Regions from separate parts of the Blautia producta genome, predicted to be linked through region 1. Evidence: predicted binding sites of a transcription regulator. Region 1 holds the regulator's gene; each other region holds the start of a gene.
The links. Region 1 encodes NrdR, which represses ribonucleotide reductase genes. Its sites were predicted from a motif close to CACAANATNTTGTG; they were not measured.
Positions count from the first base shown of each region.

Region 1 (9,921 bases):
TCTGCGTCGTCTGTGCTTTTCTTCACCTGCTGATAGAGTTTATCATACTCTTCATTGCTGAAGTTGATGAAGTTTTTGGAAGAATCTGAGGTAAAACGCTCCAGTAGTGCGCGGCCGCTTAAATAAGCTGCGTCCACACCCACTACTGTAGACTGGAATTTTCTGTCACCGTATACGTCACTGAGCCAGCTATCCCATTCCACAAGCTGGATTTTTGCGTTGACTCCGATCTGTTTTAACTGCTCCACCAGTATCTGGGCTGTGTCCACATGTTGCTGATAGTTGGAAGGAACCGTGATGGTCATGTCAAATCCATCCGGGTATCCGGCTTCTGCCAGCAGTTCTTTGGCTTTGTTTACATCCTGGGGGTATTTGTCTGCCAGTTCAGGCATGTAATATTTGTCAAAGGCCGGGAACATACTGCTTCCGATGATGGTTCCTTTTCCGTCTGCGATCATATCCAGAACATCCTGGCGGTTCACAGCATATGAGAGCGCCTGGCGTACCTTTATGTCATCAAAAGGGGCTTCGGCATTGTTCAGATAGAGTGCCTGTACCAGATTCATGCCGCCTTCATAAATGGTGAAGTCCCCGCCTTCCAACTGAGCAGACTGGTTGGAATCAATACGTGCCACCATATCCAGAGAACCGCCTTTTAACCCGGTCACGATCGCATTGCTGTCGCTCACCACCTTGAAGGTGACTTCATCCAGATATGCCGGATTCTCTGTATCCCAGTAGTCTGCAAACTTTTTGATCTTAATATTCTCCTGGGGAGAGCGGGATTCGTACATAAAGGGACCGGTGCCCACCGGATTCGTTTCCAGATCCTGCACATCCTTGGGGACAACTGCCACGATCAGATATGCCAGGAATTCTGTATCGGCTTCTTTTAAGTTGATGACAATGGTTTTGTCATCGGGAGTTTCCACGTTTTCCACATTAGAAAACGCCGCTATCAACGGTTCTGTTCCTTCCGTGATACCGGCGCATCGCTCGATCGAATATTTCACATCGTCTACGGTAACGTCCGCTCCATTGTGGAATTTTACGCCCTCACGAAGTGTAAAGGTGTAAGTCCTGCCATCCTCTGATATGGTGTGCGACTGGGCTACTGCATCGATGTAATTGCCTTTTTCATCAGGCTTTACTAAGCCTTCATAAATATTGAATAGGACTTCTTTTGTTCCTGCCGCTACCGATTTGTGTGGGTCAAGACTATCCTCTATATCCTGAGGAATTCCTACTACAATGGAACCTCCCATGGTTGGTTCCGCTTTTGTTTCTGTGGAACTTTCGTTGTTTTTGGACTCTTTACCGCTTTCCTTTTTGTCTTGGCAGCCGCCGAGTACAATAGTCAGGGTAAGTGCAAAGAGAAGTGTTGGTATTAATCTTGCTCTTTTCATGATCTCTCCTTTAAACATAGAAGTTCCCTCATTATTTAATTGTCAAGTTCATTGTAGCGAAATGGGGGGGAGATTGCAAGTATTATTTGGGGTACATGGGAATAGATGAGATGTTTGGAGGGGTTGTGAGGGGTTGTGAGATTTGGAGGGGATGGGGGCAGGGCAGCAGAGGGAAATTCATCCGACGTTTCGCTGGCGGGCAGCTAACCTGCTGGCATTCACTAAATTCGTCGGCAATGGCCTCCTCATTAAGTGTCTGCCGCAGGTGGATCTGCCCGCCGCTCCACTTAGCCTCCTGAATTTCCCTCTGCTGCCCTGCCCCCATCCCCTCCAAATCCTGTAGGTTACGGCTAAAAAACAAAAAATGATGTTTTGTTTGTTCAGGTTCATATCATGTTTACTGTAGAATGTTTGCTGTGGTGTCTAGTTCAGAATTTTTTTCAGTTCGTCCATGAAGGTGTTTACATCCTTGAATTCACGGTAGACAGAGGCAAAGCGTACATAGGTTACAGCGTCCAGGTCTTTGAGTTTGTCCATGACGATTTCACCGATTTCGGTGCTTGGTATTTCACGATCTTCTTTGTTGAAGATTTCGGTTTCGATCTCGTCCAGGATCTTTTCAATCTGCTCTACGGAAATCGGACGTTTGTAGCAGGCACGCATGATGCCGTCCTGGATTTTGGTGCGGTCGTATTGTTCGCGGCTTTGGTCTTTTTTGATAACAACAAGTGGAATTGTCTCTATTTTCTCGTAAGTGGTGAACCGCTTGCCGCACTCGTCACACTGTCTTCTCCTTCGGATGGAATTATTGTCCGGAACCGGTCTGGAATCGATGACGCGTGTGTTGTCTTGATTACAAAATGGACATTTCATGTAAAGGTCCTCCTTGATCTATGTTATATAAGGCTGCCTGCGGTAAATATAGGTTACCGGGCACAGAGTGAATCAACAGGCCCGTGAACAGTAACAGTATAGTGTTACTATTTAAAGTCTACTTAAAGTGTAGTTTTTTGTATAGTAACACGCTTCGCGATGCACACAAAATGCAATAAATTGCATTTTGGCGCTGGCTAACTCGGGATTTTGCTTTGCAAAATGCCTCCCGGGATAACGGTCCGTGAACAGTAACAGTATAGTACATATAGACGTCTTACGTCAATCATTTCCCTTGTATTTTTTGGGGTTTTCTGCTAGAATGTTGTAGCAGTTCAGACAGGTCTGCGCATTTATTGCGCTGCCCGTATGAACAGGTAGTTCCAGCAGGCATCCGGCCCATCGCGAAGCGATTTTTAATGGCCGGATGTGTAACAGTTCAGCCTGCCTGAACTGTTACAGAATGTTACCGTTTAGGGAGTCTCTTCCTGAAAGACAGTTCGTAACCATCCTGTCTATAAATAAAACTAAGGAGTGAAAAAAATGAGTATTGAACAACCAACGAACCGTTATAGTGTGATACGGGAAAAAAATCCCCGGGAGATCTTGCTTCTTCGGGGCAGCGGGTGCAAATGGCGCCGCTGTACATTCTGCGACTATCATCTGGATTTTTCCAGAGATGAGGACGCCAATTTTCTTCTGAATCAAAAGGAACTGACCAAAGTCACCGGCTGTTTCCACCGATTGGAAGTGATCAATTCCGGGAGTTTTTGTGACCTGGATGACAAGACTTTGCATTTGATACGCCAGGTCTGCGAAGAAAAAGAAATCCGGGAACTGCATTTTGAGTGTCACTGGATGCATAGGGATGAGATCAAGGCCGCGAAGGATTTTTTTGCCGAGAAAGATATTTGCCTAAAGATTAAGATGGGTGTGGAAACCTTTGATCCTCAATTCCGTGAAACTGTTCTCCGGAAGGGCTTTACCGCTGACTCTCCCCAGGAAATTGCCGAATATGCCCATGAGGTGTGTCTGTTGTTCGGGCTTACAGGGCAGACCCTTGCTTCAATGAAAAGGGATATTGAGACCGGACTTGCCTTTTTTGAGAGGATCTGTATCAATATCATGGTGGCAAATTCCACCAAAATGAAACCTGACAGAGATGTGATCCGGATCTTTGCAGAAAATCTTTATCCCCTTTATATAGGTAATGAACGGGTTGATATCCTGATGGAAAACACGGAATTTGGGGTGGGTGACAAATATGAGCAATGAAATTTTGTTACTTATATCTCTTGTTCTGATATACAGCTTCGTCCTGCTTGCTTATAACTTTTTTGACCTGTCCGGTCTGTATGCGTGGACTGTCTTTTGTACCATCACTGCCAATATTGAGGTTTTGCTCATGGTGCGGGCTTTTGGTATGGAGCAGACACTTGGAAATGTACTGTTTGCCTCGTCTTTTCTTGTGACGGATATCATCAGTGAAGTGGGCGGCAAAAAACAGGCGCAGAAAGCGGTCAACCTGGGAATCTGTACTTCCTTCTGTTTTATATTGATCTCCCAGATGTGGCTTTTATATACCCCTTCTGCCAGCGACTGGGCAAGTCCTGCGTTCCATACGATTTTTTCAAATACACCGAGACTGCTGTTTGCCAGTCTTCTGGTCTATGCGGTATCTCAGAAATTTGACGTCTGGGCCTATCATAAATGGTGGGCGTTTACGACAAAACGTTTTGGGGACGCGGAAGGTTTTTTATGGCTTCGCAACAACGGCTCCACTTTAGTATCGCAGCTTTTAAATACGATCCTGTATACGTTTGGGGCATTTTGGGGAATGTATTCCCTGCCGGTACTTCTGCATATCTGCATATCGAGTTATGTGATTTTTGTATTTACCAGCCTGCTTGACACTCCCTTTGTCTATATAGCACGGCGGATCAAACATAGAAAAGATGGAAATATAGCAGCTGTATCTTAACTATATATTATATTGGCAATAACAGTTACAAAATCATAAAAGGAAAAGGGCTATGATCATGGACAAATATCTGGATTATATTCTGGAACAAATGAAAACGCTTCTGGCAATAGACAGCCCGTCAGGGTACACACAAAAGGTTACAGACTACCTGATGGCTGAATACCAGCGCCTGGGATACCATCCTTTAAAAACCGTCAAGGGCGGTGTGCTTACGGACTTGGAAAGCGGTGATGCCGGGCAGGGTGTTCTCCTGGAGGCACACGTGGACACTCTTGGAGCTATGGTTTCAGAGATCAAGGGAAACGGGCGGCTGAAAGTCACACCGATCGGCGGAATGAATGCAAATAATGCAGAGGGGGAGAATTGCAGGATCGTCACACGATTTGGCGGTATATACGAAGGAACCTGTCAGCTTATCAACGCTTCTGTTCATGTAAATGGGGATTATGATAAGACCGGACGAACTTTCGACACTGTGGAAATCGTGCCGGATGAACCGGCCGCAGATAAAGAGGCAGTGGCTGCACTGGGAATTTCCCCAGGGGATTATGTGTGTTTTGCCCCCAGGACTGTGATAACAAGATCAGGATACATCAAAAGCCGTTTTCTGGATGATAAACTCAGCGCCGCCATTTTACTGGGTTATGCAAAATATGTGAGGGAGGAAGGCATATCTCTGAAAAAGAGGGTCTATCAGCACATGACTGTATTTGAGGAAGTCGGCCACGGCGGGGCATCTTCTATTCCGGATGGCGTGAAGGATGTTATTTCTGTGGATATGGGATGTGTAGGAGAAGGCCTTTGCTGTACCGAGCAGCAGGTATCCATCTGTGCCAAGGACAGCAGAGGGCCTTATCACTATGATCTGGTTACTTCTCTTGTAAAGACAGCCCGGGATATGGGGCTTGCATACGCAGTGGATGTATATCCCCACTACGGGTCAGATGCGGATGTGGCTCTTACAGCAGGATATGATGTGCGTCATGGGCTGATCGGCCCAGGCGTGTACGCTTCCCACGGATATGAAAGAAGCCATGTGGAGGGAGTGAAAAATACCTTCCTGCTGATCAAAGGATTACTTGGATAGGTGCCTTAAGAATACGTTCGTCAATACGGCGGACAAGACCATGGGTATACACTGAAAAAAATTTTTGCCAGAAGGCATATGCTGTTGGATTCAGACTTTCATAGTCTACGCCCAAATACGCATAGCCTTCTTTTTTTAGAATATTTACGGCATAGTTCAGAGGATTTTGGATCACACCTTTTCCCCGATGTTCCGTAAGACAGTAGGCTGCTGTAATGTGCAGATATTCCCGGTTTTCTGTGATACAGGTTTCACCGGACTCTGAAATTTTCAGATATGCGCATGGCTGTCCTTTGTATCTTGTTATAAAGCATCTTTCTTTTTCTGCTGTAAATGTGCTGCAGAAGTCTTGGCATGTGGTTACGGTACGGTTCATGAAAAACGGACTGCTTTCATAATGGCGGTTCAGCATAACCTCCAGAGGATATGCCTGAGCGATGGTTTCCGGATCAAGCTCCTCATTTTCAAAGCTGTGCTTTTCATATTTTTCATTTTGGATGCAGGATATGGGTTCCATGGCTCGAACGGCGTCTGCACACCGCTGGCCAAAACCATACCGGAAGAACTGCTGCTGTGCTGCTTCATCATGAGCATAGAGACAAACACCATGGCTGACAGCCCCGGCTCTCACCCATTTCTGAGCGGCATACTGGTACATGGCTGCATATATATCTGCTCTGTTTTGTGCCGCTGCAGCATTGGCACCCATAGGAGAAAATATCCCCTTGGCATCAGTTGAACCAAATGCATGGTCAAAAGGCTCCGTACCGCAGAGAAAACCTATCATGGTTTTCCCCTCGTATGCGGCTGCTCCAAATCCATTATCCGCAAAATATGTTAAGTCAAGAAGTTCTTCTGCTTTCGGAAGAACAGGCACCTTGCTTTGCTCCTCTTTGTAGCATGACAAAGCAAGTTCCTTTGCGTTTGTAATATGTTCACGTGTAAAATCAATAATGTGCATTTCGTCTCCTCGTAAGATCTCCGTGCGGCATTACTTTTTATGATAATATAAACGGCATACCTCATCCCCCTTGGCGATGGATTTCAAAAGTTTCAGACGGCCGCCGTAAGCCTCTCCTATGCCATGGTCGCCGCACATTGCTATGTCACAGAGTTTCCCTATCTCCTCGTCCGTACAGCCGGCTTTCTGCCAGGCCTTTACTAACGGACAATAGTGAAAATCAATTGCCAGCTCTTTGTCTGTGCTTTTTCTGATTTTCATCTCAAATACCCACTGGGCCGGTTTGGTAAAAAGCTGTTTTCTGAGACCGGTCAGACTGTTGGTCCCACCTTGTTTTACCAACTCTGCCCCCTGTCCCAGACCGCAGCGACGGATCGCGGCGCTTCCGAAGTCCTCCCAGTCAAGTCCTCTTTTTCCGGCTTCATCACATAGAAGATACAGCCAGGCCGCACGCTGTTCCAACTGTCCTCTGACAGCCTGAATCAGTTTATTTTTAATCTTTGGTTCGTTTTTGATCTTAGATGTACAATTGTTTGGCATATTAAAACCCCCTCTGCATTTTTCTTACGATCATGATTCCCGGTCACTATAGCCTTGTGGTATAATGATACATGTCCGGCTACTTTCTGTTATCCCTAAGAAGACATTCTTACGGCCAGCGCAGTAAATTGCGCAGCCCTGAGCCCTGTCAAGTAATTAGGTATCATGCCGCTGTATAAATTATAGCATGGGAGACATCCGGGCACAATCAGGAACTCTTTTATGATTCCATCTATCTAATACTCTGAACAATAACAGGAGGATCACACATATGAAATGTATTTTTTGCAGTTGCATTGAAACTTCACAAATACTGGCTGAAACAGATCACTTTATTCTGGTTTACGATATAAATCCCATTCAAAAAGGGCATTTACTGATTATTTCCAAACAGCATTATGAAAATATCCGGGAGGTTCCAAAGCAGGTTTTGGTTGAATTGATCCTGCTTGAACAGCAGGTGACTGAGATCATAGAAACAAATTTTGATGTGCTGGGAGTTACTGTCATGCAAAATAACGGCCGAGTCATGGATGAAGGAACACATTTTCATGTGCACATCATTCCCCGGTATACCGATGACTGTTTCTGGGCAAACCAGAAAGTAAAACAGCATGAGCTTTTACAGGAACAGCTTTCCCACTGCTTGAAAGAACAGCTTCACCCGGGCTTTCAATGACCGTATGCCGCCTATTTTTACTATCCGCAGCACCGAAGACAGTAAAAAATAGGCGGAAACTCATTTTCTATTCACTCGCTCTCTCCGGAACGTATCCGGCGATATTTCTGTGTATTTTTTAAATACCTTAGAAAAATATGTACAGTTCTCAAATCCCAATATTTCAGAAACTTCGTATACGAGAAGTCCCTCCTCCAGCATTTCCTTTGCCAGTCCCACCTTCCTCATATTCACATAATCAATAAAATTCTGACCCATCTCTTTTTTGAACACGGTACTCAGATAAGCGCTGGAAACGCCGATTTCTCTGGCTGCGTCTGCCTGGTGTATCTGTGTCTTCAGATGCGTGTCAATGTAGTGGAAGGCGCTGTTTAGAATCTCTGAGCGGCTGCATTTGTAATCGATCAGAAAACGTTCATAGAAGGCATCTGTGAATTCCAGAAACCACTCCTCTATCTCTGACAGACTGCTGCTCGTCATCAAAGACTGGTAATGACAGTTATCACCCCGCACCTCAATTTCCTCAATAGCCCCATTCAGGCTCTGTGCCGTCATGGAAAAGACACCCAGCATGTCCATAAAAATACGCCGCAGCACATTAATGCTTGTATACCTTTCATCGCGGACAGCCGCAAAAATATGTGCTATGGACTTTTTCGTATCCTCCTTTGCGAACTCGCCCACTGCCTTTTTCAGAGCTGCCTGCATGTGGGTCATTCCTTTTGGACTGTGCTCCCCTGCCGGTATCCTCTCTGTAAAATAATGTATCCTCTGTTCTTCATCATAATAGCTCACCATGTGGATCTGCTCCGCAAGTGCAATGGCCCGGTTGATATCCGTCTCTTCTTTCATGACTTCCTCACAGATTCCCAGATACAGCTTTACAGCGCAGCGCTGGGCCAGTCTCTCATAAAGTTCTTTATAAAATTCTCCGGAAAACCGCCTGTCAAACAGAAAATAACAGCACTGCACCCCTTTGTGGATCTGCAGAAATTCCTGCCCCCGCTTTTGAAACCACGCCCGGCACTGTTCCATGACGGAAAAAATTCCCTCCTGTTTTTCTTTATGGGGCAGGATACACAGAAGCGTCCGGTAAGTGCCCACGTCCTGAAAGATATCTTTCCCTGTATGGCTGATGATCTCCTCATAACGTATTTCCCTGACACGAAAAGACGGGTGCTTCTCCCCCCTGCATTTTTGAAGAATCTCCTGCAGAGACTCAGAGGAGAGATTCAGTTTTCTAAGATAATCATAAGCTCCCAGCTTCATGGCTTCCTTTACCATCTCAAATTCCTCATTGCAGCTTATGACGATCACCTTGCAGTCCAGATGGTTCTCCCTTAAATATTCCAGGATCTGCAGCCCGTTTATTTTCGGTATGTTCAGGTCAAGGAGCAGAATGTCCGGGTGCTCATTCTCTATGGAGCGGATTGCTTCCTGTCCGTCCTTCGCATCATCCAGCAGAGTGAACCCCAGAGCGTTCCAGTCGAGAAGCTGGTGCAGACCCACTCTGGCCAATATTTCGTCCTCTATGATCAATACCTTATTTTTCATTCCCTTTCCTTTCTGCCGGCGGAATGTGCCTGAAAATCTGTTCTTTTTGGAACCCTTATCCATATTTCAAATCCCGCTTTTACCTGTTCCTTAAATATCAGCCCGTAGCTGTCACCGTACAGCATTTTTAATCTGGAATTTACATTGTATAACCCCATCCCGGTAAATGTCCTTCGGTTCCTGTGAGGACTTTTCAGCATCTCCTCCACCATATCCCTGTCAGCAGAGTTGCCGTTGTTGAATATGGAGATCAGAAAATCCTGCTCATATTCCACTGCGGATACGATTATCTGGCCTGCCGTGACATCCTTAACCCCGTGCAGAATAGCGTTTTCCACAATGGGCTGCATGGTAAATGCCGGAATCTCATAGAAATACAGATCTGTGGGGATCACATTATAATACTGAAAGGAATTTCCAAACCTGAGTTTCATAATATCCACATAGGCTTCCAGAAGTGCGGTCTCCTGTCCTACTGTTGTCATGCCGTTTCTATTGTCATAGACACCGTGCAGAATTTCCCCAAGGGATTCCAGGGCATGTGATGTCCTTTCGTCATGTTCTTCTCTTGCCATGATCCGGATTGAATTTACAGTATTAAAAATAAAATGCGGAGAAATCTGGGACATCAGCATCTCATAATGGGCCTTCTCTTTCAGGTGGCTTTCTGTTTTTACCTTTTCTATCAGCTCTTCGATCCTGTGACCCGCCCTGTTGTAGCTGGAAATAAATTTATGTATCTCCAGGAAGGACAGCTCCGGTTCCTGAAGGGTCAGAATACCGCTTTCAGAGTTCTCCAGCTTTTCCACCAGATCTGTAAGGGGTTTTGACAGTTTC
Region 1 is NZ_CP136422.1:4,406,814-4,416,734, forward strand. Features, by position in the region: gene BLCOC_RS19850 (ABC transporter substrate-binding protein) at 1-1,406, opposite strand, end outside; gene nrdR (transcriptional regulator NrdR) at 1,830-2,279, opposite strand; gene BLCOC_RS19860 (radical SAM protein) at 2,823-3,554, shown strand; gene BLCOC_RS19865 (queuosine precursor transporter) at 3,544-4,260, shown strand; gene BLCOC_RS19870 (M42 family metallopeptidase) at 4,319-5,350, shown strand; gene BLCOC_RS19875 (GNAT family N-acetyltransferase) at 5,331-6,311, opposite strand; gene BLCOC_RS19880 (L-2-amino-thiazoline-4-carboxylic acid hydrolase) at 6,342-6,851, opposite strand; gene BLCOC_RS19885 (HIT family protein) at 7,123-7,530, shown strand; gene BLCOC_RS19890 (response regulator) at 7,591-9,084, opposite strand; gene BLCOC_RS19895 (cache domain-containing sensor histidine kinase) at 9,081-9,921, opposite strand, start outside.

Region 2 (9,921 bases), 2.7 Mb from region 1:
CCTGCTCCTTGCTTTCCGCATGGATAACTTTTACCTCAAACAATGCGGTAGCACCCTCTCCGTCCGCTGCAATGTGTTTTGACAGCCAGGTATTCACATATCCGAGAGCTTCTGTAAATTTGGAATAATCCTCATTTTTCTCTGTGATCTCTTTATTGCCTGCCTGACCGTTAGCCAGGAGGAGCACCGTGTCGTTGGTGGATGTATCCCCGTCTACGGAAACCATATTGTAAGTGTCCTTGACATTGTCACTGAGTGCTTCCTGCAGCAGCTCTTTGCTAATATTCACATCTGTGGTCAAAAAGCCGAGCATGGTACACATATTGGGATGGATCATGCCGGAACCCTTGCACATTCCGCCGATGGTGACTTTTTTACCGTTGATCTCTGTCTCTACTGCGATTTCCTTCTTCACAGTATCTGTGGTCATAATGGATTCTGCCGCCAGTGTGCCTGCCGCCTCTGTTTCTGAGAGCAGGGGAACCATTTTCTTCACACCTGCCTCCAGGATATCCATGGGAAGCTGTTTTCCGATAACCCCTGTGGAAGCCACCAATACGGAATCCTCCGGGATTCCCAGGATCGCTGCTGCTGTCTGAGCTGTCTTTTTGCAGTAGCTGTATCCCTCTTCCCCTGTACATGCATTGGCAATACCGCTGTTGCAGACTACCGCCTGCGCTGCTGGTGCATGATAGACGATCTGCTGGTCCCATTTGACAGGGGCTGCTTTTACAATATTGGTGGTAAAGGTTCCCGCTGCCCTGCAGGGCACTGTGCTGTAAATCATTGCCATGTCCTTTGCGTTTCCTTTTTTGATCCCTGCTGCGATACCTGCTGCCTGAAATCCCTGTGCCGCGGTCACACCGCCATTTATTACTTTCATCTTCTTCATCCTCCTATCATTTACGGGAACATGGGTACCAGCTTCAGCCCCTCTGTCTCCTCAAATCCAAACATGAGATTCATATTCTGCACCGCCTGCCCTGCTGCGCCTTTCACCAGGTTGTCAATAGCGCCCATCATGATCACACGGTTTGTTCTGCTGTCGATCTTAAAATTCACATCCACAAAATTACTGCCCTCCACCCATTTTGTCTGGGGGCACGCCTCTTTATCCAGAAGACGTATAAAATATTCACTTCCATAATATTTCTCATAAGCTGCGCGGATGGTGTCATAGTCTGCGTCCTTTGCCAAGGAAGCATAGGCAGTCACCAGGATTCCCCTGTTCATGGGTACCAGATGCGGTGTAAAATTCAGACAAAACGCTTTGCCTGCCGCATACCCCAGCTGCTCTTCTATCTCAGGTGTGTGCCGGTGAGTTGCCACGCCGTACGCCTTAATATTTTCATTGACCTCACAGTAGAGATTATCAATCTTGGCTCCCCTGCCTGCACCGGAAGTCCCTGATTTTGCGTCAATGATCAGTGTCTCAGGCCGGATCAGTCCCTCCTTTACCAGAGGATAACAGGTCAGGATACTGCATGTGGTGTAACAGCCCGGGTTTGCCACCAGACGTGCTGCTTTTACATCCTCGCGGTTGAGTTCACAGAGTCCATAGACAGCTTCTTCAATATACTCAGGAGCTTTATGCTGTATTTTATACCACTCCTCGTACACTTTTACATCCTTCAGGCGGAAATCCGCACTCAGATCCACAATTTTTACTTTCGAGAGAATCTCCTCATTCACCAGAGATGCACACAATCCCTGAGGTGTCGCCGTAAAAATCACATCCACTTCATCTGCCAGAGCTTCCATATTGTCATCCATACACTTATCGTCTACCAGTTTGAACATGTTCTGGTAAACCTCGTAGTATTTTTTATCTATGTAGCTTCTGGAACCGTACCATTTAATTTCCACTTCTTTATGATTTAAAAGTAATCTGACAAGTTCGCCTCCGGCATAACCGGTAGCTCCGATGATTCCTGCTTTTATCATGTTCTTCAACAACCTTTCTCAATGATCTTGATATTCATTCGTGTCTGCGGCGCTGCGGCCGCCCGTGTATGCTTTTATCATACTCCAGTTATTTTGCATAGTAAAGCTTTATCCTGTCAACAGGATTCGTTACTATTCAGCCTTTCGGCTTCATAGCAACAAAAGCATGTAAACAGACTGCAAAAACCGCAGTCTGGCGCATGGCTGTCTCGGGATTGCCTTGCAAATGCCAGGCAACACCTCGCGGGACAGTGGAAGTCTGAACTGTTACCAGGATTCTGCATAAACTGTTCTTTGATTGCATAATCATACATCTTTTCTGTATAATATGCAAGCTTTTTCTTGAGAATTTTTCCAGTTTTTTTGTTATATGAGTTTAGAAAATTCCATATATTAATTAAGGAAACTTCCTTTCTCAAAAATATCTCTCCTAAAATAATTTTACATTTTTTTCATTTTCCTATTGCATAAATATAAAAGATGTTGTATAGTAAAGCATGTCGAAAGCAAATACAAAATTTTTAGTACATAGAAAACGGAAAATACAGGAGGAATTCATCATGAAGGAAAAAGTTATCTTAGCATATTCAGGCGGACTGGACACCACAGCGCTGATACCGTGGCTGAAAGAAAATTTTGATTACGAAGTTATCTGCTGCTGTGTGGACTGCGGACAGGGAAATGAACTGGACGGACTGGACGAACGTGCCAAATTATCAGGCGCTTCCAAATTATATATTGAAAACATCATTGACGAGTTCTGTGACGACTACATTGTACCGTGTGTACAGGCAGGCGCTGTATACGAACACAAATACCTGCTGGGAACCTCCATGGCACGTCCGGGAATCGCAAAAAAACTGGTTGAGATCGCAAGAAAAGAAGGCGCTACCGCTGTCTGCCACGGCGCTACCGGAAAAGGAAATGACCAGATCCGTTTTGAACTTGGGATCAAAGCTCTGGCACCTGATCTGAAGATCATCGCTCCATGGCGTATGACAGATGTATGGACCATGCAGTCACGTGAGGACGAGATTGAGTTCTGTAAGGCACACGGCATTAACCTTCCCTTTGACGCCAGCCACAGCTACAGCCGTGACCGTAACTTATGGCACATCAGCCACGAAGGACTGGAACTGGAAGATCCGGCACAGGAACCGAATTACGACGACCTGCTGGTTCTGGGTGTAACACCTGAGAAGGCTCCTGATGAAGGGGAATATGTGACAATGACCTTTGAAAAAGGTGTTCCCACAAGTCTGAACGGAAAATCCATGAAGGTTTCCGAAATCATAACAGAGCTGAATGCCATGGGCGGAAAACATGGGATCGGTATCATTGATATCGTGGAAAACCGTGTTGTTGGTATGAAATCCCGCGGAGTTTATGAGACACCGGGCGGAACTATCTTAATGGAGGCTCATGACCAGTTAGAAGAACTGATCCTGGACCGTGACACTATGGAGACCAAGAAAAAACTGGGCAGCCAGTTTGCTCAGATCGTATATGAAGGAAAATGGTTCACACCACTGCGCGAAGCTATCCAGGCTTTTGTTGAGAGCACACAGCAGTATGTGACAGGTGAAGTGAAATTCAAATTGTACAAAGGTAATATTATCAAAGCCGGTACCACTTCCCCGTACAGCCTGTACAGTGAGTCACTGGCCTCCTTCACAACCGGAGATCTGTACGACCACCACGATGCGGACGGATTTATCACCTTGTTCGGTCTCCCACTGAAGGTTCGCGCTATGAAGATGGCTGAAGCAGAAAAGAGCCAGAATAAATAAGCCTGTATTTTCTTTTACTTATATTTTATGCCAAAGGCAGCCGGGACTTTTCCTGACTGCCTTTTTGCATATCAGAATCCGGAATAGAAAGATTTACAGGCACAGTGTACTGCCTTTTTATTATGATTGGGTCTGCATGGATATTTTCGTAACTGTGAATATACGGAACAGTTCCGATAATATCATAGATGATAAGATGCAGTCCGCCGGACGGGCAGATTCCCGCCCGGTACTGCAAAGAAATTTATAGATATGAGAATTTAGATATGATACTGTTTTAATAGCCGATCCCTGAGTTCAGGATCTTCTGTTATAAGCGGTATCTGTTCTGCCTTGCCATCACGGAGAAGAAGCCTGATCAGCTTTGACATTTGGGCCAAGCCCTCTTCTCTGCCTTCTTCTCTTCCTTCCTGTTCTCTGTCCAACAGTAACTCCTCAAATTTCATATACTTCGCCTCCCATTCCCGGCTCTTTTTCAGCTCTGTAACTTGATCATGGATCGTCTTGATCACCGGGTCATTTGCTTTCTCCACAAACTCGTCTGTGGTGTTTTCCACATATTTGAGAAAATGCACGAGTTCAAGGGGTACATCTGGATCATTTCTCCCTTTTGTGTTTAGAAATATCTTTTTTGTTCCGTCATTGAGGGGCATACCTCCGGTATTCCTAAAACCAATGCAAACAGAAACGCATTGCTCAGATCAAGCTCCTGAAAGGTTTCGCTTTTTGCCATATTTGCTCCTATCCGGCAGTTATCTGCGGACGGAAATCTTTCTCTTCCTACCTCTTATTATGAAGAAAATGTGTTACCTTGTCAACGGAAACCATTCAACAAAAAAACCAATTTTTCAACTTAAAATACCAAAACCCCGGAATAATCCCAAGGTCATTTAGACAAACAGACATTCCCTGCCGGTGCCTCTTTTCCAGTCACGTCCGGGACGATGTTCAGCAGCACCGAGGCATAGAATACTCCCGCTTTCTGCTCAAACTGCGCGGTCCCGCCATACCGTACAGCAATCTCCCGAACAGAGTAAGTTCCAATCCCGGCTCCCTTTCGTTTGGAAGACAAGGGCATGTCCCCGTCAAACACAACAGGTGTCAGGCATGGATTATCCACCAGGATCAGAAGTGCCGAGCCGCCTCGCTGCTTTATCCGAAGCTTGATGGTCTGAGCCGTGTTCGCCTGCCGTTTACAGGCTTCCACCGCGTTCTCTAACAGGTTCCCCAACAGCACCGTGATATCCGTGCTGGACACCGGGCAGTTTTCCGGGTAATCGATCCCCGTTTCAAACCCGATACCGCCATCCTGCGCCAGAGCAGCATAATAGCAGACGACAGCGTTCACCACATCGTTTTGACAATACCGCTCCCGCAGGTCCGGGGAAGATGGTTTTGATAGAGGCGAATATAGTCGGCAAGGCCCGCCTTGTCGTCGCGCTCTATGTAAGACTGCACCGCAGCCAGATGCTGACGGAGGTCGTGGCGGGCTTTCTTCATTTCCTCCATATGGGAGGTAAGGCTTTCAAACTGTTTTTTCTGCACCGACATACTGCGGTCAGCGTATTCCAGAGCGGCTTCCAGCTGCACCCGTCTGCGAGAGGTTTCCAGCACCTTCAAAGCCACATAAGACACATAGCAGGCCCCGAACAGCATGAGGTAGCGGGACACCATAAACTGCCATGTGGCATAGGCGTACACATCTTCGGTGAAGCAGTACAGCATACCGAACAGGGTGGGAAACAGCGGAATGACCCACAGATACCGCCACATGATCCTGTCCTCGATTTTCAGCGCATCTCTCACCGTATGACAGAGGAACCGGAACACGAATGGGCAGGTGATCATGTAGATCACCACACGAGCCATATTGTAAACCAGGTACGGGTGCAGTTCGGAAAGCTCCCAGAAATACCGGCTTTCAATAAAATTCGCATTGCCATACACAAAAAACGACCACGCCATCATCAGCAGATAAGTAAACATCAGCTTTGATAAGCTCTCCTTGATGAGAAGGAAGGATAACACCAGGTTGACCAGCGTGAAGCCGTAGCGCATGAACGTCGTCCACTGTGCCGCTGTCTCATACCCGCCTAAGTTGATGTAGTAAAAAACCATGCTGTTGACTGCCGCAAGTATAACCATCATCGCCATGATATACCGAAACGGAATCCGCAGCCTGTCCCGGAACAGCCAGTACCGGGGCAGGCCAAAAACTTCAAGTTTAGGCCATCCTATTGAAAAAACAGCCTTTGTTTACTCTATGGCAAAGAGGTAAAAAAAGCCCCGCCAGATGAAGAATATCTAATCCAGCATGGACTTTCTGTTCGATGACCCTTGCAAAGTCAAATATTGTCAGCAATAAGCTTTCAAAGTAAAGTTAAGAAAAAGGCCGACAAACAGTATTTGTCTGTCGACCTGGTAAACGTGATGCTTCAAATATCATGCTTTAAATGACATTTGGAATAAACCGTTCCTTTTTCTTTAATCCTCATCCACATATCTCTGAATATTGGAGGCATTCACATATTTTTTTGTCTCCTCACCATTGATCACGATCAGTGTCGGAGCCTGCATAACGCCAAACTTGCGGGCCAGTTCAGGATTCTTTTCCGCATCCACCAGCTCGTAATCCTCACCTTCCAGCATCTGTTTTGCAATCTTACAGTTTGGACAGGTTTCTGTGGTAAAGAGATATTTTGCCGTAACCTGTCCGGCATCTGACTCCTGGATCCTCACATCGCTCTCTGGCGCTGCCGTCATTTGGGTCTGGATCTTGAAATCGGAATGGGCAATGTCATAGACCGTACGGTTCTTGTATTCCTGGCTTTTTCCGTCGTTCCAGTTCTGTACAGGACGATAATAGCCTGTAATACGGCTGTAAACCTCAGCCTTTTTGCCGCATTTGGGGCAGACAAAATGTTCACCGGAGAGATATCCGTGGTCTTTGCAGACAGAATAGGTTGGTGACAAGGTATAGTAAGGAAGGCGGTAATTCTGTGCGATCTTTCTCACAAGTGCCGCGGCAGCCTTCCAGTCAGGCAGTTTTTCTCCCAAAAAGGCATGGAATACTGTGCCTGAGGTGTACAGAGTCTGCAGTTCATCCTGAATATCCAGCGCGTCGAAAATATCTGCTGTATAATCCACCGGAAGATGGGAACTGTTGGTGTAATATGGAGTATCTCCCTCATTTCCCGCTGTTCTGATATCCGGCCAGCGTTTTCTGTCATGCTTTGCCAGACGATAGGAGGTGGACTCCGCGGGAGTTGCCTCCAGGTTGTATAGATCGCCGTACTCTTCCTGATAATCTTTCAGACGTTCTCTCATGTGGTTCAGTACACGTTTTGAGAACTCCTGGGTCCTCTCATCTGACATATCACATTTCAGCCACCTGGCATTCAGACCTGCTTCGTTCATGCCCAGAAGACCAATGGTGGAAAAATGATTCTCAAAGCTTCCCAGGTATCTCTTGGTGTATGGGTAGAGGCCTTCATCCAAAAGCTTTGTGATCACATCTCTCTTAATTTTCAGAGAACGGGCGGAAATATCCATCATATGATCCAGACGGCGGAAAAAGTCCTCCTCATCCTCCGCCATGTAAGCGATCCTCGGCATATTGATGGTCACAACACCCACAGATCCGGTACTCTCCCCTGAGCCGAAAAATCCGCCTGTTTTCTTTCTCAGTTCCCTCAGATCAAGACGGAGACGGCAGCACATACTTCTGACGTCACTCGGCTCCATATCACTGTTGATATAATTTGAAAAATATGGTGTGCCGTATTTGGAAGTCATCTCAAATAACAGCTTATTATTCTCTGTGTCAGACCAGTCAAAATCTCTGGTTATGGAGTAGGTGGGAATGGGATACTGGAAACCGCGGCCGTTTGCATCGCCCTCGATCATAGTCTCAATGAAGGCTTTATTCACCATATCCATCTCTTTTTTGCAGTCCTTGTACTTAAACGGCATCTCTTTTCCGCCTACGATTGCCGGAAGCTCTGCCAGATCATTGGGCACAGTCCAGTCCAGGGTAATGTTAGAAAATGGTGCCTGGGTACCCCAGCGGCTCGGTGTGTTGACACCGTAAATAAAGGATTCCACACATTTCTTCACTTCCGGATAACTCAGGCTGTCGGCCTTGACAAAGGGTGCCAGATACGTGTCAAAGGAAGAAAAAGCCTGTGCCCCTGCCCATTCATTCTGCATGATCCCCAAAAAATTCACCATCTGGTTACAGAGTACGCTCAGGTGCTTGGCCGGAGAGGACGTGATCTTTCCTTCAATGCCGCCCAGTCCTTCTTTGATCAGCTGTTTTAAAGACCAGCCGGCGCAGTATCCTGTCAGCATGGACAGATCATGAATATGGATATCCGCATTCCTGTGCGCTTCAGCAATCTCTGTGTCGTAAATCTCGGACAGCCAGTAATTAGCGGTTACAGCACCGGAATTGCTCAGGATCAGGCCTCCCACAGAGTAAGTCACTGTGGAGTTTTCCTTTACCCTCCAGTCTTCCACTTTTACATAGCTGTTTACGATCTCTTTGTAGTCCAAGATCGTAGACTTCATATTGCGGATTTTTTCTCTCTGCTTTCTGTACAGGATATAAGACTTTGCCACATCAGAGTAGCCTGCCTGGATCAGTACATTCTCCACGCTGTCCTGGATATCCTCCACAGAAACTTTCCCCTTTACAATTTTCTTCTGGAAATCTGATGTCACACGGAGTGCCAGCAGATCCAGCATGTCACTGCTGTATTCATTCTCTGTGGCATCAAATGCTTTCTTGACTGCTTCAGCAATCTTATCCAGACGAAATTCTGCAATTTCCCCATCACGTTTTACTACCTGAAACATTCCTTTTCCTCCTTATATGTAAAGAAGCAGGACCGTCTTGCCGTCCCGCCTCGCATTCACAGAGTATGGCCTCTGTATAAACGCTGTAGGTCTATTGTAGCAAAGGTTATACTTTTCGTCAACAGTAAAAACTACCATATATTGTAAACATTCTTTGAAGTTTCCAATATATGGTAGTTTATTAATCAAATTATTAATTCCGGTCTTGGCATTTATCTGCCTGCTGACTGCAGGAATGACAGCCTACAGCCGTCCGTAGATGTCCTTGGGAACCCTTGCTTTTACTGCGATCCCGCCGTCTGTGTACTCCTCTTCCATAAGCTGTCCGTACTTCCTGATCTGCTGCAGAATCCCCGCGTCTTTATAAGGGATTACACGCTCCAGATAGATCTGATCCTCTGTCACGATTTTCTCCAGCACATCCTTAAGCTGTTCCAGTCCCTCCCCTGTTTTCGCTGAGATACGCAGCACATGATCCGCATTGGGATCTCTGAGGATCTGTTCTGTCAAAAGCTTATCCTGCTTATTAAAAGGAGTAACCATCTTTTTATTGGTCACTTCCAACTCCTGGAGGGTGTCATATACCACTCCCATCTGATCTTCCATCTGAGGATTGGACGCATCCACTACATGCAGAATGATATCCGCATATTTTGCTTCCTCCAGAGTGCTTTTAAATGCCTCGATCAGGTGATGGGGCAGTTTCCGGATAAATCCTACGGTATCTGTAAGGTAAATCCTGGTTCCCCCGGATAGCTCCAGCATTCTCGTTGTGGGATCCAGAGTGGCAAACAGTTTGTCCTCCGACAAAACGCCTGCATCTGTGAGTGTGTTCAGAAGAGTGGATTTTCCGGCGTTGGTGTATCCCACGATAGCGGCTGTCATGACCCGCTCTCTTTTCCTACCCTCCCGAAGTAATTCTCTGTGGCGCTTTACCTGTTCCAATTCTCTCTTCAACTGGGAGATCCGCTCTTTGATCAGACGTCTGTCCATCTCCAGCTTCTTCTCACCGGGTCCTCTGGTTCCGATCCCGCCGCCCAGACGTGACAGGGAATTCCCTAGTCCCACAAGACGGACAGCCCGGTAACGGAGCTGTGCCAGTTCCACCTGGATCTTCCCTTCACTGGTGGACGCATGGTCTGCAAAAATATCGAGTATCAGAAGCGTCCTGTCCATCACCTTGCAGTCCAGTTCCTGCTGCAGATTGTTCATCTGCACCGGTGACAGCTCATCATCACAGATGATTCCTGTGGCGTCCAGCGCTGTGAGCAGCATTTTCAGCTCCTCCATCTTGCCTTTTCCCACATAGGTGCCGGGATGGATCCGCTCT
Region 2 is NZ_CP136422.1:1,738,589-1,748,509, reverse strand. Features, by position in the region: gene argJ (bifunctional glutamate N-acetyltransferase/amino-acid acetyltransferase ArgJ) at 1-883, opposite strand, end outside; gene argC (N-acetyl-gamma-glutamyl-phosphate reductase) at 904-1,944, opposite strand; gene BLCOC_RS07595 (argininosuccinate synthase) at 2,505-3,734, shown strand; gene BLCOC_RS07590 (hypothetical protein) at 3,995-4,387, opposite strand; gene BLCOC_RS07585 (ATP-binding protein) at 4,621-5,085, opposite strand; gene BLCOC_RS07580 (hypothetical protein) at 5,079-5,882, opposite strand; gene BLCOC_RS07575 (ribonucleoside triphosphate reductase) at 6,219-8,591, opposite strand; gene hflX (GTPase HflX) at 8,835-9,921, opposite strand, start outside.
Region 2: the regulator NrdR is predicted to act here: its motif matches at 8,724-8,737, upstream of BLCOC_RS07575 (ribonucleoside triphosphate reductase).

Region 3 (9,921 bases), 2.8 Mb from region 1:
CTGGGAAATATTCTGGATAATGCAGTGAAATATACGGAAAGCGGCGGTAAAATAATTGTAAGCGCACGGAATCTGGAAATGTATATTGTGATTTCTGTCAGTGATACCGGGATCGGCATAGATTCCGGGCATTACAACCAGATTTTCCAGAGATTTTACCGGGAGGCAAAGGCGGCGAAAACGGAGGGGTTGGGAATCGGATTATATCTGGCCCGGCAGATCATCACCCTGCAGGGGGGATACATAAAGGTAAGGTCAAAAGCGGGATACGGAACAGAATTTGAAGTGTTTCTTCCAAGAAGGGCGGCGTAATGCCGCCTTTTGTTTTGTATCGAAATTGGTACGATTGATGCAGAATATTGGTACGGGATTGAGAGAATGGACGGCTATAATGAAAGTATCACAGGAAAGGGGAACACAGTATGAATATATTACAGACAAGAAATCTCACGAAGTATTATGGAAAAGAGCCGCTTCTGGTGAAAGCTCTCGATGGTATCAATATGGAAATAGAGCAGGGGAGTTTCACTGCCATTGTAGGCCGGTCCGGTTCGGGTAAGAGTACGCTTCTGCACATGCTGGGCGGTCTGGACTGTCCCACAGGGGGAAGTGTGATGGTAGACGGGCAGGAGCTGAGCGGGCTTGACAGCAATGAACTGACCATTTTCAGGCGGCGTAAGATCGGATTTGTTTTTCAGAATTTCAATCTGATGCCTAATCTGAACATCTATGACAATATTGTCCTTCCGGTAGAACTGGATGGACGCAGTGCAGATGACAAATACCTGAAGGAGATTGTAACAGTCCTGGGTCTTGAGGACAAACTGAAGAGGAAACCGGGAAAGCTTTCCGGAGGACAGCAGCAGAGGGCAGCCATTGCCAGGGCACTGGTTACAAAACCGGCCATCATTCTGGCGGACGAACCCACAGGAAATCTGGATTCCCAGACAAGCCAGGAGGTGCTCGGACTGTTTCAGGCAGCCAGCAGAAGATTCCATCAGACACTTGTGATGATCACCCATAATGAGGAGATCGCCCAAGTGGCTGACAGAACCATCCGGATCGAAGATGGAAAGATTGTTGAGAGCGGGTGGTCTTCATGAATATTGATAAAAATAATAACAGAAGGGTTGTATGGAGAACTGCAAAGAGCAATTTACTGGGAAACAGACTGTATAGTTTCTTTACTGTCCTGACCATCATTTTGGCTGTCAGTCTGATAAGCGGTCTGGCTATGGTACAAAAATCTGCGGAAACGGAAAAACAAAAGATATTGGACACCATGCAGCATGTCATGTATATGAATATCACAGAGCAGCAGATGCAGGGTCTGTCAGAGGATGAGCAGACAGAGATGATGGTTCCCTATAAAGAGGGTAGTGAAGTCAAGGAAGATGGAGTGAAGCTGTATCCGTTTTATATAGAAAGCCACAGCAGCGGAATCGTTACCTATACTCCTGCGGAAGGAAAGGTTCCGGAGCTGGAAAATGAAATTGCTGTGGACAGACAGCTTCTAAAAGCTTTGGGGAAAGATGAGAAGACAGGGACAGAACTGGAACTCTCCTTTGCAGACGGGGGGAGGGAAAGCTTTGTGGTCTGCGGCATATTGGAGCGGGATCAGGAGCTGAGCAGATATCCTGTCTATGTCTCGAAAGCCTATGCGGACAACAGTAGGGCGCTCAGGGATATTCCCTATACAGCCCTGGTTAAAATTGTGGACGCAGGGGATATGCAGATATCGGAGTTTTCGGGTGTGGTAAATAATCTTGCCGTCAAATATGAGATCGATAGAAACCAGGTTAATATAAACGGAAATTTTGAGTATTCCCTCCAGAAAACCAGTGCTGTGCTTTTGATCGGAGTTGTGGGGCTTATCATATTATTTGCCGCTGTAGTTGTCATATACAGTATTTTTTACCTGTCTGTGACAGGCAGGATCCATCAGATCGGGCAGCTCAGAACCATCGGCATGACAAAAAAGCAGATAAACAGGATGATCTTCAGTGAGGGGTTTATGCTCAGCGGCATTGGGATTCCTACCGGGATTCTCATAGGCATTGTGTCTGCGTATTTTATCAGGCCCGGGGGCTTTACTGGGGCAGGACTTTTCCTGACAGTATGTATGTCAGCCGCCTTTGGGGTGCTCACTGTACTCTTTTCTGTGAGTAAGCCGGCTAAGATGGCGGGAAATATTTCGCCTGTGGAAGCAGTGAGATACACCGGGGATGAAAAAAGCAGAGAGGAAAAAGACAGGCCGCACAGGAAACTGACAGCGCGAACTATGGCGAAAAGTGTCTGGAACAACAACGGGAAAAAGGGCGTTTTGACCACGGTGTCATTGGCCATAGGGGGTATCTTGTTTATGACAGGTGCTGCCTATATGGCAGCGTGGGACGCTGAGGAATATTCCAGAGCGGGAGACTTTGAAGACTGGGAATATATTGTGGATTATGCGTACGATGCACATGGCAATACACAGAGGTATGGGATCACAGAATGGCAGATGGAAGGAACACTGAGTGAAGAGTTAAAACAGAAACTGGAGAATATTCCCAATGTAAAGCGGGTCAAAAAAGAAATCAACACTTCAGCAATAATCAGGGACGGCAGTAGAGAGCTGATGGAGAACGTCTATCCGGTGACGGAGGAGAACAGAGAAGAACTGGATGCTCTGCTGGATGCGGGAAGTACCGACAGGCTGGATCAGAACTCTGTCATAATCGTCAACACCAGACTCATAGAATCCATATTTCAAATATCTCTGGATATGGAGAAAGAGGTAGAACTGGAGTGGTATAACGGCACAAACAGGGAGCGCACTGTGCAGATCGTTGGGGTAAAAGAGCGTGCAGATGATGACAGGAATCTGGAAGACGGTATTTATATTTCAGGAAAAGTAATGGAAGAGATGTGGCCGGAAATGAATAAAACTTCAGCTTTTTACGTGACAGCAGAGGAGTATGGGAATAATGCAGAGGCTGTCGAGGAGGATATCCTGAACATACTGGATGACTATAAAAATCTTAGGCTGCAGACTCTCAGGGAGAAAAAAATAGACGATGCGGCACAGACAAAGGCCTTAAATACACAGGTTTACGGGCTTACTATCTTTATCATTATCTTCAGTATTTTTAATATGATCAACACCAGTATCAGCAGCATAACGGCAAGAAGGAGAGAATTTGCCATGCTGGAATCCATTGGGATGGAGAGAAGACAGATTGTGAAAATGCTCTGCATTGAGAATATTTACCTGGCTGTTCCAAATCTGATCATTACCCTGACGGCAGGAGGACTGGCCGGTTTTGGCATTGTGTGGGCACTGAGAAAATATGCGGGTGCCGCTTATATGCACTTTCAATTTCCTTTGGTGGAATACGGGATCTATGCCCTGTGCATGCTGTTTGTACCAATGCTGATCACATATATCTGTCTGAGATCGCAGAACAGAGATTCCCTGGTAACAAGGATCAATTACACCGAGTAATATAGAAAAATGAAAAGAAAAAGACACATTAGGTTATGAGTCTCATACATTACTCTATTTTATCGCTGCTTCGGATTTCTTATAATAAAACAAACAGAGGGTTCCGGAACACCTGTAAGTTTACAGCAGTAAGTTCACAGCAAAAAAGGAGATAAGGTATGAGATTAAAAAGAATGAGTGCCATTTTACTGGCATCGGCAGCAGCGGCAGTATTGGCAGCCTGCGGACAGAACGCGGACGGGCAGGAGAAGGAAAGCAGCGGATCAGAGAAAAAAAGTGACGGGGTACTGTCTGTCATGACATGGGATGACAATCAGGCAAAAGGCCTGCAGAAGATCCTTGATGATTTTACCAAGGAGACGGGGATCAAGGCGGAGACAGGCGTGGTCAAATGGGATGAATACTGGACTATGCTGGATGCGGGAGCCAGGGGCGGTACACTCCCTGATGTATTCTGGATGCATTCCAATGAAGCGGAACGCTATATGACCAACGGACTGCTTCTGGATCTGACAGATAAGATCGAGAGCAGTGACAGGATTGACCTTGCCAATTACCCGGAGGATATTGTAAAATTATATAACAATGACAACAAACAGTACGCAGTGCCAAAGGATGTGGACACCATTGCCCTGTGGTATAATAAGAAGATGTTTGACGAGGCGGGCGTAGAGTATCCCACAGCAGAGTGGACCTGGAATGATGTGTTTGAGGCAGCCAAAAAGCTCACAAAAGAGGATGGCAGCCAGTACGGTCTTGCCATGCGCAATGACAACAACCAGGCGGGCTACTACAATATGATCTATGACAATGGCGGTTATATTATCTCGGAGGATAAGAAAAAGTCTGGGTGGGATGATCCCAAGACGATCCAGGCCATGGAAATGCTGGAGAGCTGGATCCAGGCAGGGGTTATGCCCACACTGGAAACTATGTCGGAAAATGGTGAGGACGTCTTGTTCCAATCCGGGAAAATTGCCATGACCTTCCAGGGGTCCTGGATGCTGGCTTATTTCAAAGAAAATGAATATACAGCGGAGAACTGCGACTGTGTGGAGCTTCCCATGAACGCGGAGACAGGAAAAAGAATGTCTGTCTACAACGGACTGGGCTGGGCGGCAGCGGCAAATGGGGAACACACAGAGGATGCATGGAAGCTGATAGAGTATTTAGGTTCAAAGGAAGCCCAGATCAAACAGGCAGAACTGGGAATTACAATGTCCGCTTATAAGGATACCTCAGACGCATGGGCCAATTCCGCTGATTTTAACCTAAAGGCTTATCTGAATATGATGGATGACATGGTGATCCGTCCCTATTCCAAGACCACTGTCACCTGGGAGAACAAAGCAAATGAGATTTTAAAGGAGGTTTACGCCAAAGACAAGTCTATGGCGGATGCCTGCAGAGAGATCGCAGAGTTTATGGACCAGTCTTTGGCGGAAGAATAAGTATGGAAAGAGGTAGGATGTATGGCTTTGCTTCAAGTTGATTTTTTCTCTGAAGTGCTGGGAATGTGCACACAGATGTCCGTGATCCTTCCCCAGAGGACCAGCCGTCAGATTGGTATGACAGGCACGGTGAGGGAAGGGAAATACCCGGCAGTGTTTCTGCTGCACGGTATGACAGATGACCATACCACATGGTGCCGGCGAACCTCCATTGAACGCTACGTCAGTGAACTGGGAATCGCAGTGATCATGCCGGAAGTTCAATTGGGGTGGTATACAGACACAAAGTACGGTATGCGTTACCAGACCTTCCTGTGCAGAGAGCTTCCGGGTATCTGCCGGGAATTCTTCCCCAATATCTCTGATAAGAAAGAGGATATTCTGGCGGCAGGGGTGTCAATGGGCGGATACGGCGCATGGAAAGCGGCCCTTGACGGCAGTGAAAATTTTGGCGCGGGGGCAGCTCTGTCGGGGGCTTTAGACCTTGCGGCCAGTCTGGAAAGGCACAGACAGGAGGAACCGGAGGAGCAGGCATTCTGGAACGGCATTTTCGGAAGCGGAGAGTCTGTCAGAGGTTCTGACAATGACCTGTGGGAGCTGGCTGCCGAGAGAAAAGCTACGGAAAAAGAAATGCCAAGACTCTATGCGTGGTGCGGCAGGCAGGACTTTCTTTATGAGGACAATCTACATACCTGGGAGCACATGAAAGAACTGGGAATTGAAGTGACCGTAAAGGAGTCTGAGGGAAGCCATACCTGGGACTGCTGGGATGAGCAGATCCAGGATGTGCTGAAATGGTGGATGGACAGATAGACAGGAGGAAAAATGGAACATGATCCGGGGATGAATCTGAGATTCAAAGCTTTTTTAGACAATGAAAGCCAGGACTCCGTGGAGCTGGCGCTGAATTACTGCGGGATTGAGGAGTGCCGGCCGGCTTATTTCCATAGTCCCCCGAAGCGTTCTATCTACCTCATTCATATTATTTTGAGAGGAAAGGGAATACTGGAGATTGATGACCAGACCTTTCATCTGGGAGAAAATGACGCATTTTTAATTCCGCCGTACAGGAAAGGCAGCTACCGGGCAGATCAGGAGGAGCCGTGGGTTTATATGTGGATCGGTTTTTCCGGCCTGAAAGCCTATGAATGTCTGGCTAAGGCAGGATTTGGGCAGCAGCGGTTAGTCAGGCAGGTGGCATGTACAGAGCGTCTCCACGGGATCATCCGAAAAATGCTGGAGATACCTCAGCTCACCCTGGTAAATGAGTTGAGGAGAAACAGCATGATGCAGTGGTTTCTCTCTGAACTGATCGAGGAATACCAGGTGCTGCATAAAAATCAGGACACATATTCTTATTCCGCGGCGGCCTACGTAAACTATGCAAAGGAATTTCTGGCGGAGAATTATAACAGAAAAGTCAAAGTCAATGATCTGGCAGAGCGGATAGGCATCAACAGAAGCTATCTGGCAAAGAGCTTTAAGAAAATGATAGGGTGCTCCCCTCAGCAGTTTCTTGTTAATCTGCGCATGGAGAAAGCGGTGACCATGCTGAAGAATACAGAGTTTCCCATCAATCAGATCGCGGCTGAGGTGGGGTATGAAAATCCCCTGACCTTCTCCAAGATATTTAAACAGAGATATGGTATCAGTCCGAAAAATTACAGAGGATCCGCGTCTTCTTTTCCCACCGTGCAGAACGACTGTGTGGAATAGAAGACAACAGGGACTGCGCATAAACAAAAAGTTTGTGCGCAGTCCTGTTTGAATTATTGCAGGAATACAGCATAGATGCAAAAACTTCAGTTTCATACCTTGATTTGCCCTATATATTGTGGTAATATAAAAATCGTTGACTAAATCTGGATAAGGAGCGATCATATGACAATAGAAGAGTGGCTGGGTGAGGAGAACCAGCTTGGTATGGATATCTGGGCAAAGAAATACTGCTGTGAAGACGAGGATTTCGAGGCTTGGCTTACAAGGATCAGTGGGGGAAATGAAGAGATCAAAGAGTATATCAGACAGAGAAAATTTTTGTTTGGCGGAAGGATTCTCTCAAACAGAGGACTTCAGAAGCAGAACAGAAAGGTGACATATTCCAATTGTTACGTCATTGAACCACCAGAGGATGAGATTGAGAGTATTTTTGACTGTGCTAGAAAATTGGCGCGTACCTACAGCTATGGCGGAGGATGCGGCATTGATATATCAAAATTGAGTCCCAGAGGGGCAAAAATAAACAATGCGGCCAAAGAGACCAGCGGCTCCGTGTCTTTTATGGAGCTGTATTCTCTTGTTACTTCTCTGATCGGGCAGAACGGAAGGCGGGGCGCGCTGATGATCTCTATTGACTGTTCCCATCCGGATGTGCAGGAATTTATTGATCTTAAGACAGACCTGGACAAGGTGACAAAGGCCAATATTTCCATCCGTATCCATGAGGATTTTATGGAAGCGGTAAAGGAAAATAAGGACTATCTTCTGCACTACACTCGTGAAGTTACAGGGGAAGTTATCGAAAAGACAGTGAATGCCAGAGAACTGTTCCGAAGGATCGCGGAGACAAACTGGGATTACGCGGAGCCGGGAGCTTTGTTCTGGGACCGCATTACAGGCTGGAACCTGTTGAGCAATACAGAGGACTTTGCCTATGCAGGCGTAAATCCATGCGCAGAGGAGCCGCTGCCGGCAGGGGGAAGCTGTCTGCTGGGAAGTGTGAATCTGGCGGAGTTCGTACAGAATCCGTTTACAGATACCGCGTTTTTTGATTTTGACAGCTTTAAGAAGTGCGTGCAGGCGTCTGTAAACGCACTGAATGAGGTCCTGGAAGAGGGGCTGCCCCTGCATCCGCTGGAGGAGCAGAGAAAAAGTGTGGAAAAATGGCGTCAGATCGGGCTTGGTATCATGGGACTGGCGGATGCCCTGATCAAGCTGGGCATCACCTACGGAGAGGCTGAGGCTGTGGAAATGTGCGATAAGATAGGATTTGCCATGGCGGATGCAGCCATTGCCGCCTCCGCAAAACTTGCCAGGGAGAAAGGTGCCTTTCCTGCCTGCTGTGTGGAAGAGATCATGGAGACCCCATATTTTACAGCAAATACTACGGAAAAGACAAGGGGACTTGTCAGCAAATACGGTATGCGCAATTCACAGCTTCTGACGATCGCGCCAACGGGAACCCTGTCTACCATGCTGGGGATTTCCGGGGGAATTGAACCGGTGTATGCCAATTACTATGAGCGGAAGACGGAATCCCTGCACGGAACCGATGTATATTACAAGGTGTATACAAAGATCGTGGAAAATTATATGAAGCAGTTTGAGATAAAGGATGACAAATCCCTGCCGGAATACTTTGTCACAGCCATGACACTGGATTACCGCCAGAGGATTGATATGCAGTCTGTATGGCAGAAGCATATCGACGCATCTATCAGCTCCACAGTGAATGTGCCGAACAGTTTTACCGTGGAGGAGACAGAGAGTCTGTATCTGTACGCTTATGAGAGCGGATTAAAGGGGATCACTATCTTCCGTGACGGCTGTAAGAGGACCGGGATACTGAATACCAAGGAGACAAAAAAGGTGGCGGCAGGAGAAGGGCTGAAGCGCGGGGACATCATTCTTGTCACAGACGACGTGGTGGGCAAGAAGCGCAAGCTCATCACCGGATGCGGAAGCCTTCACTGTATCGCGCTCTTTGATCCTCATACCGGTGCGCTGCTAGAAACCTATCTGAGCAAGGGTTCTACAGGAGGCTGTAACAATTTCATGGTGGGGCTGTCCCGTATGATCTCCATCAGTGCCAGAGGCGGGATTGATATTGAGACCATTGTGGATCAGCTCAATTCCAGCGGTTCCTGTCCTTCCTACACAGCGCGCCGCGTGACCAGAAAGGATACCAGCAAAGGGGCATGCTGCCCGATGGCAGTGGGAAATGCCCTGATGGATATGTATAACGAAATGCAGGCAGAACTTACTCGGAAGGAAAAAGACCTGGGCGGGCGGTCTCAGAAGAAGGCCCCGAAAGCCAAGGCTGTGACCGGACCGGAGACGGACAAGATATACTGTCCCGAATGCGGGGAGGCCCTCGTCTTTGAGGAGGGATGCAATATCTGTAAGAGCTGCGGATGGAGCAAATGCCATTGATTTTTTTTAGAACCGCTGCACAGTTTTCAGACGGACTGTGCAGCGGTCTTTTTGATTTAATGAACCTGATTTTCTTTACCAATGTTGAAGTGGGGGCCAATCTATTCTATAATAGTCGATAAATATTGACCATTGGAGGAAGAGCATGGAAGGAATCACGCTGGAGGAACGCAGGAAACTTTTTGCGGAAAAATTTGTGCTTTGTCAGCCTGCGCTCTCTGCGGTTGGAGATGAGACCAGGCAGCATATCATCCGAACCCTGATTGAGCACTGCGGGGAGGGCGGACTGCGTGTGGGGCAGATTCAGAGGAACACCAATATATCCCGCACTGCGGTATCCCATCATTTGAAGATATTGATGGAAGCCGGGATCATTACGGTCAGCAGGCGGGGAACCATGAATTTCTATTATCTTGATCCGGCCAGCAGCAGCCTGAAACTGGTGGCAGAGCTGTGGAGAGACGCGGAGGAAATGATGGATGTATGTCTGGCGAAGGTGAAGGAAAGGACAGAAAATGAAATTATATGATATTTATTTCAGCCCCACAGGGGGAACGAAAACGGTGACAGATATACTGTGCAGAGCCTGGGAGGAAGAAAAGCAGGAGATCGATCTGTCTGTTTTTCAGGGTGATTATACCAGGTATGTTTTTGATAAGGAGGATATCTGCGTTGTGGGAGTTCCGTCTTTCGGGGGAAGGGTGCCTAAGGCGGCCCTGGATGCGGTCAGACAGATGAAAGGTGGGGGAGCGCAGGCTGTCCCTGTGGCAGTATACGGAAACAGGGAGTATGATGACACACTGCTGGAGCTTGAGGAAGCTCTCACAGATG
Region 3 is NZ_CP136422.1:1,602,611-1,612,531, forward strand. Features, by position in the region: gene BLCOC_RS07005 (sensor histidine kinase) at 1-312, shown strand, start outside; gene BLCOC_RS07010 (ABC transporter ATP-binding protein) at 423-1,103, shown strand; gene BLCOC_RS07015 (ABC transporter permease) at 1,100-3,487, shown strand; gene BLCOC_RS07020 (ABC transporter substrate-binding protein) at 3,646-4,938, shown strand; gene BLCOC_RS07025 (alpha/beta hydrolase) at 4,960-5,751, shown strand; gene BLCOC_RS07030 (AraC family transcriptional regulator) at 5,764-6,654, shown strand; gene BLCOC_RS07035 (adenosylcobalamin-dependent ribonucleoside-diphosphate reductase) at 6,820-9,090, shown strand; gene BLCOC_RS07040 (ArsR/SmtB family transcription factor) at 9,236-9,619, shown strand; gene BLCOC_RS07045 (EFR1 family ferrodoxin) at 9,606-9,921, shown strand, end outside.
Region 3: the regulator NrdR is predicted to act here: its motif matches at 6,762-6,775, upstream of BLCOC_RS07035 (adenosylcobalamin-dependent ribonucleoside-diphosphate reductase).